2 linked regions of the Gloeobacter violaceus PCC 7421 genome follow. Each later gene encodes a partner of the first gene's protein in a complex. Links are inferred from orthologs where the notes say so. Each region holds a gene or a part of one and is shown in the gene's direction. Other genes may lie near its edges.

Region 1 (4,514 bases):
GATTGGCCTCCAGCCAGACGCGCAGATCCGACAGAGCGCCGCCTGGGGCCAGAGGAGCGAAGCGCTCCAGGCGCGGCGCGACGCCTTCGTCGATCAAAATCTCGGCCGTCTGGTGCGCGCGCACGAGGGGGCTGGTGAGCACGATTTGCAGTTTCACGTCCAGTTCAGCCAGACGCCGGGCGATGCGGCGCGTTTTTTTGCGCCCCTCGTCTGTGAGCATCCGCTCGTCGTCGTTGTCGCGCGTACCACGCTCCTCGGCGATGCCATGCCGCAGGATAAGAAGATCCATCGAAGCCCTTCCGGTCGTACCGGCACAATGAGCTAATATATCCCCGTGCAACTGGGTTACACCATGAATTTTTCCGGAGCCATGCTTTTCCGGTTGGTCGCCTCGGCCCTCGCCGCCCTCGTTTTTTTGTTCCAGGCGTCTTTCGCCTTTGCCCTTTCTGAAGATCAGCTTGTCGCCAAGCTCAACCTTGTCCCGGTCTTCACCATCGCCGACGCCAAGAACACCCCGCTGCTGCTGGTTCCCAAAAACGACAAGAACACGGCGGTCTTGAACTTCTACCTGGACCCGGCCCTGGCCAAACAGGCGATGCAGGTGGTAAAGACCCAGAACCCCGACAAGAACAAGACCTACCGGGTAGCAATCACCAGCCTCGGCCAGGCCTACAAAGTCGCCAAAGACGAACAAAAGAAACAGAGCGCCAAGGTGCGCTTTCAGTTTCTGAGCAGTCCCAAAAGCGTCGAGTATGCTACCGAGTTCTTCCGCAAAAAGGATCCCAACTTCAAGATGTTTCAAGGGGTGCCGGTGTTCTTTCTTTCCGGTGGCTCGGGCAACGGTATTCTGACGCTCAAGCGCGACGGTCAGGAGTACCTGCCGATGTTTTTCTCGGAGGTGGACCTGCAGCGTAACCTGCTTGAGCTGCGTAAAGTGCGCTCCGATCTGCCCAAGAACCTCTCCGTCGAAGCGACCACCCTCGATTCGATCGTCGGCACGATATTGAACGGCAAAAACGACAACGACTCGCAGAAGATCACTTTCGTTCCGGCCAAAGACGCCCTCGATTATGCCAAGACCGTCCAGAAGGACGCCAAACCCAAATAGAGGAACCCCGTTCCCGGTTTTGCCGTCTTGCACTAGGATGACAAGGGCTGCTGTCGGCTCGTCGTTCAGACAACCTATACATTCCCTGGAGCATCATGCAACAACGTTCACTGCAGAGAGTCGCCGCGTTGGGCTTCGCCGCCTTCCTGACTTCGCTGATGACCTGCACGCCCGCCCGGGCGATCCCCGAGGACGAGGTGATCAAAAAGCTCGATTCCGTCCCGGTCTTCTTGATCGCCGATACCAAGGGCAACCCCCTCATCGTCACCGTTAAAGACGACAAGACAAAAAAGGACACCTCCATCCTCTGGCTGTTCCTGGACCAGAACGCGGCCAAGGAGGCCTACGGCAATCTCCAAAAGAGCAACGACAAAGCCGCCAAAGAATCGCAAATCGGTGTGATTAGCCTCGGGCAAGCCTTTAAGGCGGCCAAAGAAGAACAGAAGAAAAAAGAGAACAAAGTCAATTTCCAATTCCAATCCGACCCCAAGACGGTCACCGCCGCCCTTGATCTGGCCAAGAAGGTCGACCCCAAGACCAAGGACTTCCCGGGCATCCCGGTTTTCTACGCCATGGGTACCGACGAGAAGACCAAGGCCAAAGGTTTTGTCACCTTCGAAAAGGACAACAAGCAGTACGTGCCGCTGTTCTTCGACAAAGACGATCTCGAACGCAACGTCGATCAGATCAAGCGCTCCAAGCCGGAACTGGCCAAGCAGATGAATATCGAGGTCGCTCCCCTCGACGCGGTGGTGGGCAACATGCTCGAAGGCAAGAACGACACCGAATTCAACAAGCTGACCTTCGTGCCTTCATTCAAGGCGGTGGAGTACGTGCAGTCGCTGAAGAAGGCTGCCGCTCCGGGTGCGGCCCCGGCTTCGGTGACCCCGGCTTCTTCCGCCCCGAAGCCGTAGCGCTGCGGCGGTGAGACAGCCGGCCGACGGTTGGCGGGAGCAAGCCCTGGCCGAGGCCCGGGTTCACGACATTGATGCGGCCGAAATCGACTACCTGATCGAAGCGGTCACAGGTCTCGACCGGCTGCGGGTACGCCTTGGCGGGCCACAAGCACTCGAAGCACACCGCGAAAAGCTCGCCGCCCTTTGGCGTCGGCGTATCGAAGAAGCGATGCCGCTGCAGTACCTGCTGGGCACCGCCCACTGGCGCGATCTGCAATTGCAGGTGAACCCTGCGGTGCTCATTCCCCGACCGGAGAGCGAGGCGCTGGTGGATGTTGCCGTCGATTTTTGCCGCTCCTGCGCCGGGGCGCGGGTGGTGGATTTGGGCACCGGTTCCGGGGCAATCGCCGTCGCCGTGGCCCGCGCCCTACCGGGAGCCACCGTCTGGGCGGTGGACGCTTCGGAGGCGGCTCTCGTGGTGGCAGGAGCCAATATCGAGCGCTACGGGCTTTCTGAACAGGTGCATTTGCTGCGGGGCAACTGGTTTGTACCTTTGCCCACGCAGCCCTTCGATGCCGTGTTGAGCAACCCGCCCTACATCCCGAGCGCTGAAATTGCCGCACTGATGCCCGAGGTGCGCCTGCACGAACCGCTCTCGGCTCTCGACGGCGGTTCAGACGGTCTTGATGCAGTCCGGCAGATTATTGCCGATGCCGCCCGGCATCTGCGGCCGGGCGGCATCCTCGCTCTCGAAGTGATGGCGGGTCAGGGCCCGACGGTAGTGCAACTATTGGCCCGCGACAGTCGCTACGGCTGTATCCGCACGGTGCGCGACTGGGCGGGGATCGAACGCATCGTGGTTACGTACGCTTGGGCGAGAGGATCATAATCATGTTGCGCCCCTCCACCGAGGGCTCCTGCTGCACCTCGCCGATCTCGGCGGAGTCGGCGGCAAGCTGCATGAGCAAATCTTTGGCCAGATTGGCATGCTGGATCTCGCGGCCCCGGAACATGATGGTCGCTTTGACCTTGTCGCCGTCTTTGAGAAAGCGGATCGTATCGCGCAGACGCACCTGGTAATCGTGCTCGCCAATCGTATAGCGCATCTTGACTTCTTTGACGTCGGCGGTGTGCTGTTTCTTGCGCGCTTCTTTGGCCCGTTTCTCTTGCTCGAATTTGTATTTACCATAATCCATGATCCGGCAGACCGGCGGCTGGGCGTCTTCGCTGACTACCACCAGATCGAGATTGCGTTCCTCGGCAATGCGCAGGGCATCGCGCGGGTGCATGATCCCCAACTGGGTGCCATCGGCGTCGATGGCGCGGATCTTCGGAAAGCGGATCCGCTCGTTGATCATGGGGAGGTTGGCTTGACCCCGGTCAGAGCGCTTCTTAATGACCAATCTTTGAGGAGCCTCCAGGCGAGAAAATCTTCCAAAAAACAAAGCAAGCCAGAGCATTTGCCCAGGCCGCAATTGGATTGGAAATTTGGGTGTTGATACTATTAGGGTAAGTTTTCCAACCTGCCCTGTCAAGTTGCTCAAACCAACGGAATCCAGGCCTTGAGACCCTTTGACGCCTTTGAAATCGAAATTGCCCTGGCGGACGGCACCGTGCTGGGGGGCGAATTGGTCGCCCCCGACACCCCGGTGGCCGGGGTGATCTTTGCACCGGCGACGGGCCTTGGCGATCGCGACGGCAACGACACCGACGTCGGCTTCGCTCCGCTCGCCCAGATCGCCGCGGGACTTGCCGGGCGCCGGATCGCCTCTTTGCGCAGCGAGGGACGCGGGGTGGGGCGCAGCGGCGGTGAATTTGTCGGGCCGCAGGCGGCCCTCGACGATTTTGTGGCCCTCGTCGAGCTTGCGGCCGGTCGCTTTGCGGAGTTGGGCGGGCGGCCCGTGCTGCTGGGCCACGCCATCGGCTGCACGCTCGCGGCGGTGGCGGCAAGCCGCCTGGGGCCGGAGCGACTGCGGGGCGTGGTGCTTATCGCCCCGCCCATCAGCCCCGTGAGCGAATTGATGGGCTTTCGCTCGGAGGCGTCCAAAGCGATGGCCGCTCTTCCCCCTGCCGATCAATGGCAGGCGCTCGCGCGGGTGCAGGCCGAGTATGGCCGGCGCAAGTCGTTTTTGCCCGCCGGGATGCAGATTCGGGTACCGTTGCTGGCGGTGCAGGGGGAGCGCGATTGGGTCTTCCCGCCCGCCGAGTCGGCGCGGCTGGCCAGCCAGGTGGATGGAGCGGTGCGCTTGCTGCTGAGCGGACTCGATCACTGGCTGGTGCGCGCCGACGGCTGGCGATCTCCTACCGAAAATTTGACGGCGGATCTGCCGGTGGATCCGCAAGCTGTCCGGGCGATTGCGGACTGGATTGCGGCCCTCCCGTAACATCGGCGGGGCGCGGGTACACCTCTGGCTTAAAATAGGCGAGGTCTGGCCCGATGAGGATCTATGCGTTCCGGATTGCGCTATCTGATGTGCTCGCCCACCCACTACGAGGTGGACTACATCATC
Region 2 (4,465 bases), 2.8 Mb from region 1 along the record:
GCGCGCCCTCATCCTCCAGACCTTTCCCGACGCCTCCGTCGAGGTGCAGGATTTCACCGGCACCGGCGACCATTTTCAGGCCATGGTCGTCTCGGAGCGCTTCGCCGGCCTCACGATGATCAAGCAGCACAAACTGGTCTACCAGAGCGTGCAAAATTACATCGACGACGGTCGTATCCACGCCTTGGCTCTGCGCACCTACACCCCCGAGCAGTGGCGGCGCGCCTCGGTGCAGGTCGAACTCTAGCCTTCTCACCGGTTTTTGAGAAATCGGGTTAATTGTGTATAATTCTAATTTGTGTGCGCAACGGCACCACAGGAGCCATTGACCGTGACAGCTAAGACATTTCTCCCCGCAGTTGACGAAATTGAGCGTCGCTGGCTGGTGGTAGATGCCGCCGGGCAACACCTTGGGCGGCTGGCGAGTGTCGTCGCCAATCTCATTCGGGGCAAGCATCGCCCCAACTTCACGCCCCACCTCGACACCGGCGACTTTGTGATCGTCGTCAACGCCGAAAAAGTCGAAGTAACCGGCAAAAAGTCCAGCCAGAAGCTTTATCGCCGCAGTTCCGGCCGCCCCGGCGGCATGAAAGTCGAGACCTTCAGCCATCTGCAGGCGCGCTTGCCCGAGCGCATCGTCGAGAAGGCCATCTGGGGCATGCTTCCCCACACCCGCCTCGGCCGCCAGCAATTTACCAAGTTAAAAGTCTACAAGGGGCCAGCCCATCCCCACGCCGCCCAAAAACCCGAAGTCTTCGACCTGAGCACGGTCCTTGGAGGTCACTCGTGAGTCAAAATGCAGCCGTCTATTGGGGCACCGGCCGCCGCAAGTGCGCCATCGCCCGCGTGCGCCTCGTGCCGGGAAGCGGCGAACTGGTGATCAACGGTCGACCGGGCGATGAGTACCTGCACTTCCGTCAGCCGCTGATGAGCCTGGCGAAGGCGCCGCTAGAGACGTTGGGCCTCGAAAATCAGTACAATATTATAGTGAACGCGTCCGGTGGCGGCGTGGCCGGCCAGGCCGGTGCCATTCGCCTGGGGATTGCCCGGGCGCTGTGCGAGTTGTCCCCGGACAACCGTCGGCCCCTCAAGGTCGAGGGTTATCTCAGCCGCGATCCCCGCGCCAAGGAGCGTCGCAAGTACGGCCTGAAGAAGGCCCGCAAAGCCCCTCAATTCTCCAAGCGCTAGCAGAGGCAAATCCCATGCCCAAGGCCGGTATTCATCCTCGCTACGAGGAGGCCCGCATCGTCTGTGGTTGCGGTGCCATTTACGAGACCCGTTCCACCAAACCCGGCGTCACCAACGTCGAGATTTGCGCCAACTGCCATCCCTTTTTTACCGGGCAGCAGAAAATCGTCGACGCCGAGGGCCGCGTCGATCGCTTCCTCAAGAAGTACGGCAATGTCCAGCCCCGCACCAAGCGCTAAAGCCGCCATGTACCGTTGTGCTCCTCTGCCGTTCCATTAGCGTCGCTGCCTGTTGACCGATCGACAGCACACTTTGATTTGCGGAGGAGCACACCCATGGCCAGTCCCGATTTAATGGTTCAAAAGCTCAACGACATCGAGCGAACCTATAACGATTTGACTACTCGCCTAGGCGACCCAAGCCTGGCAAGCAACCCCCAGGAGATGCTGCGCATCGTGCGCATGCGCGCGGGCCTGGAGCGTACGGTCGAAGCCTACGACCATTGGCAGCGGCTGTGTGCAGAACGCAACGCCGTTCGCCAGATGATTCGCGACGAGCAAGATCCCGAGTTGCGCGAACTGGCCGAAGAGGAGCACACCGGCCTCGAGGAGCGCATCGCCCGGCTCGAAGACGAGATTACGCTGCTGCTGTTGCCGCGCGATCCCAATGACGACAAGAACGTCATGCTCGAAATTCGGGCTGGGACAGGCGGTGATGAGGCGGCTATCTTCGCGGGCGACCTGATGCGCATGTACATCCGCTACGCGGAGGGCCAGGGCTGGTCGGTGAAGCTTGCCAGCGAATCGCCCGCCGAGATGGGCGGCTTCAAAGAAGTGATCCTCGAAATTCGCGGCGAGAGCGTGTATTCCAAGCTCAAATTCGAAGCGGGGGTCCACCGTGTCCAGCGCGTGCCGGTCACCGAGACCCAGGGGCGCGTGCATACTTCCACGGCCACGGTCGCGATCATGCCCGAGGTCGAAGAAGTGGACGTCGAGATCAATCCCAACGACATCGAGATCACCACGACCCGTTCGGGCGGTGCGGGCGGTCAGAACGTCAACAAGGTAGAAACGGCGGTGCATCTGGTCCACAAGCCCTCCGGCATCCATATCCACTGCCAGGAGGAGCGCTCGCAGTTGCAAAATAAAGCGCGCGCCATGCAGATTCTGCGCGTCAAGCTCTACGACATCAAACAGCGCGAGCAGCACGAGCAGGTCTCCGGGCTGCGTCGTTCCCAGGTCGGTACCGGCGATCGATCTGAAAAAATCCGCACCTACAACTACAAAGACAACCGGGTGACCGACCACCGCCTGAGCCAGAACTTCACCCTCAACACCGCCATTGAGGGCGAAATCGAAACGCTCATCCAATCGGCCATCGCTGCCGCCCAGCGCGAACAACTCGCGGAACTGGCCCGCAGCAGCGGATGATTATCCCCGAAGCGCCGCCGGGCTTTCGCTCGGGTTTTGTCGCCATCGTCGGCCGCCCCAACGTCGGCAAATCGACGCTGGTCAACCGGCTGGTGGGCGAGAAAGTCGCTATCGTCTCCCCAACTGCCCAGACGACCCGCAACCGCCTGCGGGGCATTCTCACATTGCCCACCGCTCAGATCATTCTGGTAGATACACCAGGGATCCATAAGCCTCAGCACCGTCTGGGCGAAGTGCTGGTTCACAATGCCCGCAGCGCAGCGGGATCCGCTGACGGGATTGTCTTGGTCGTCGATGGCTCGGTGGAAGCCGGGGCGGGCGACCGGTTCATTGCCGAGAGCCTCAAAGGGAGCAAAGCGCCTGTCTGGCCGGTGCTCAACAAAGTCGATCGCCGCTCTCGAAATCAGGTGGAACCTATCCGCGAGAGTTACCGCAAGCTGTTCGACCCGGAACTGGTGTTCTACGAAATTTCGGCCCTCAAAGGTTCCGGGATTGAACCTCTAATGGAGAGCATTATTTCAAGCCTGCCCGAAGGGCCGTACTACTACCCGCCGGATCTGTTCACCGATCAACCCGAGCGGTTCATCATGGGCGAACTCGTCCGCGAACAGGTGCTGCTTGCTACCCGCGAGGAAGTACCCCATTCGGTGGCAGTGGTGATCGACAAAGTCGAAGAAGGCGAAACTCTCACCCGCGTGCTCGCCACGATCATGGTAGAGCGGGATTCCCAGAAGATTATTTTGATTGGCAAGGGCGGTCAGATGCTCAAGGCAATCGGCACCGGTGCCCGCCACCAAATGCAGAAACTGGTGGGCCACCAGATTTACTTGCAGCTATTTGTGAAGGTCAAGGAGCGTTGGCGCCAGTCCGACTCGACGCTGCGGGATTTGGGGTACCGCCGGGAGCAGTGAGGGCGAAGCGTTTAAAGAAGCTCGCTGCGTTCCACTCGGGACGCTCCGACTGGTTGGCGACTCGCACCAACAGTCCTTCGATGATCCGGTTGAATTTGGCGGCGGCTTCGAGGTCCACCGGTTGGTTGATGTCGTCCGACGGGGCGTGGTAGCGGGTCGTCAGCCACGCTTTTTGAAGTTTCTCCTCGGCCGAACCCTTTTCGTAGCCGAACTTGAAAGCCAGAGCCGGCACGCCGGTGCGGATGAAACTGTACTGATCGGAGCGCACGAAGCTGTTGCGGTTGGGCTCCGGGTCGCTGATGACTGTCACGCCGACTTGCCCGGCCGACTCGCGCAAAGGCTGCGCCAGGTTCGATTCTTCGAGGCCCAGCGCCGTCAGGCGCGTGAGCGGGTGGATGGGCAGGAACATGTCCATGTTGAAATTGGCCACGAGCGGCCTCATCGTCGGGCGGTTGGCAAAGAACTTCGAGCCGAGCAGCCCCTTTTCCTCGCCGCAGACGGCCAGAAACACGACCGAGCGCTTGAGCTTGAGGTTCTGGGCGCGCATGCCCGCAGCCACGTCGATGAGCGTCGCCACCCCGGCGGCGTTGTCCATCGCCCCGTTGTAGATGCGGTCACCGCCAATCGGTTCACCGATCCCCAGGTGATCGAGATGGGCCGAGAGCACGATGTACTCGTTTTTGAGCTTCGGATCGCTTCCAGGCAGCATCGCGGCGACATTCGCCGAGGTGAGCGTGTCGCTTTTGACGCTCACCTGCGCCTTGAGCACGGCGGGGATGGCGAATTTGGGCAGCGGTTTTTCGGTGTCGGCGGCAGCCAGGATCTGGGCAAAGGTGACGCCCGAACCGGCAAGCAGCTTGTCCATGCTGGCCGGGTTCATCCCGACGGTCAAAACCAAATCGGGCGCGTCCTGGAGGGCGGATTCGGCGAGCACCA

The links. Proteins that work in one complex are often made in the same cells at the same time.
Region 2: the proteins of prmC (region 1) and prfA are in contact, whole or in part, in a crystal structure (PDB 2B3T), measured with the Escherichia coli proteins. The link is inferred for Gloeobacter violaceus PCC 7421 from one-to-one orthologs.

What each region holds. Positions count from the first base shown.
Region 1 is NC_005125.1:1,858,732-1,863,245, forward strand. The notes cover bases 1,068-3,962. They hold prmC (peptide chain release factor N(5)-glutamine methyltransferase), read left to right. Parts: upstream 1,068-2,032; coding sequence 2,033-2,893; downstream 2,894-3,962. Other genes in these bases: GLL_RS09090 (Tic22 family protein), read left to right, coding at 1,068-1,108; GLL_RS09095 (Tic22 family protein), read left to right, coding at 1,204-2,022; infC (translation initiation factor IF-3), read right to left, coding at 2,865-3,464; GLL_RS09110 (alpha/beta hydrolase), read left to right, coding at 3,567-3,962. Outside these bases: phosphohistidine phosphatase SixA, read right to left, coding at 1-289; more of GLL_RS09090, read left to right, coding at 353-1,067; more of GLL_RS09110, read left to right, coding at 3,963-4,388; GLL_RS09115 (TIGR00300 family protein), read left to right, coding at 4,452-4,514. UniProt on the Escherichia coli protein: Methylates the class 1 translation termination release factors RF1/PrfA and RF2/PrfB on the glutamine residue of the universally conserved GGQ motif, i.e. on 'Gln-235' in RF1 and on 'Gln-252' in RF2.
Region 2 is NC_005125.1:4,645,475-4,649,939, forward strand. What follows is about bases 725-3,570. They hold prfA (peptide chain release factor 1), read left to right. Parts: upstream 725-1,523; coding sequence 1,524-2,618; downstream 2,619-3,570. Other genes in these bases: rplM (50S ribosomal protein L13), read left to right, coding at 725-790; rpsI (30S ribosomal protein S9), read left to right, coding at 787-1,188; rpmE (50S ribosomal protein L31), read left to right, coding at 1,203-1,427; era (GTPase Era), read left to right, coding at 2,615-3,529; GLL_RS22765 (M20/M25/M40 family metallo-hydrolase), read right to left, coding at 3,465-3,570. Also shown: GLL_RS22735 (BolA family protein), read left to right, coding at 1-247; more of rplM, read left to right, coding at 332-724; more of GLL_RS22765, read right to left, coding at 3,571-4,465. UniProt on the Escherichia coli protein: Peptide chain release factor 1 directs the termination of translation in response to the peptide chain termination codons UAG and UAA.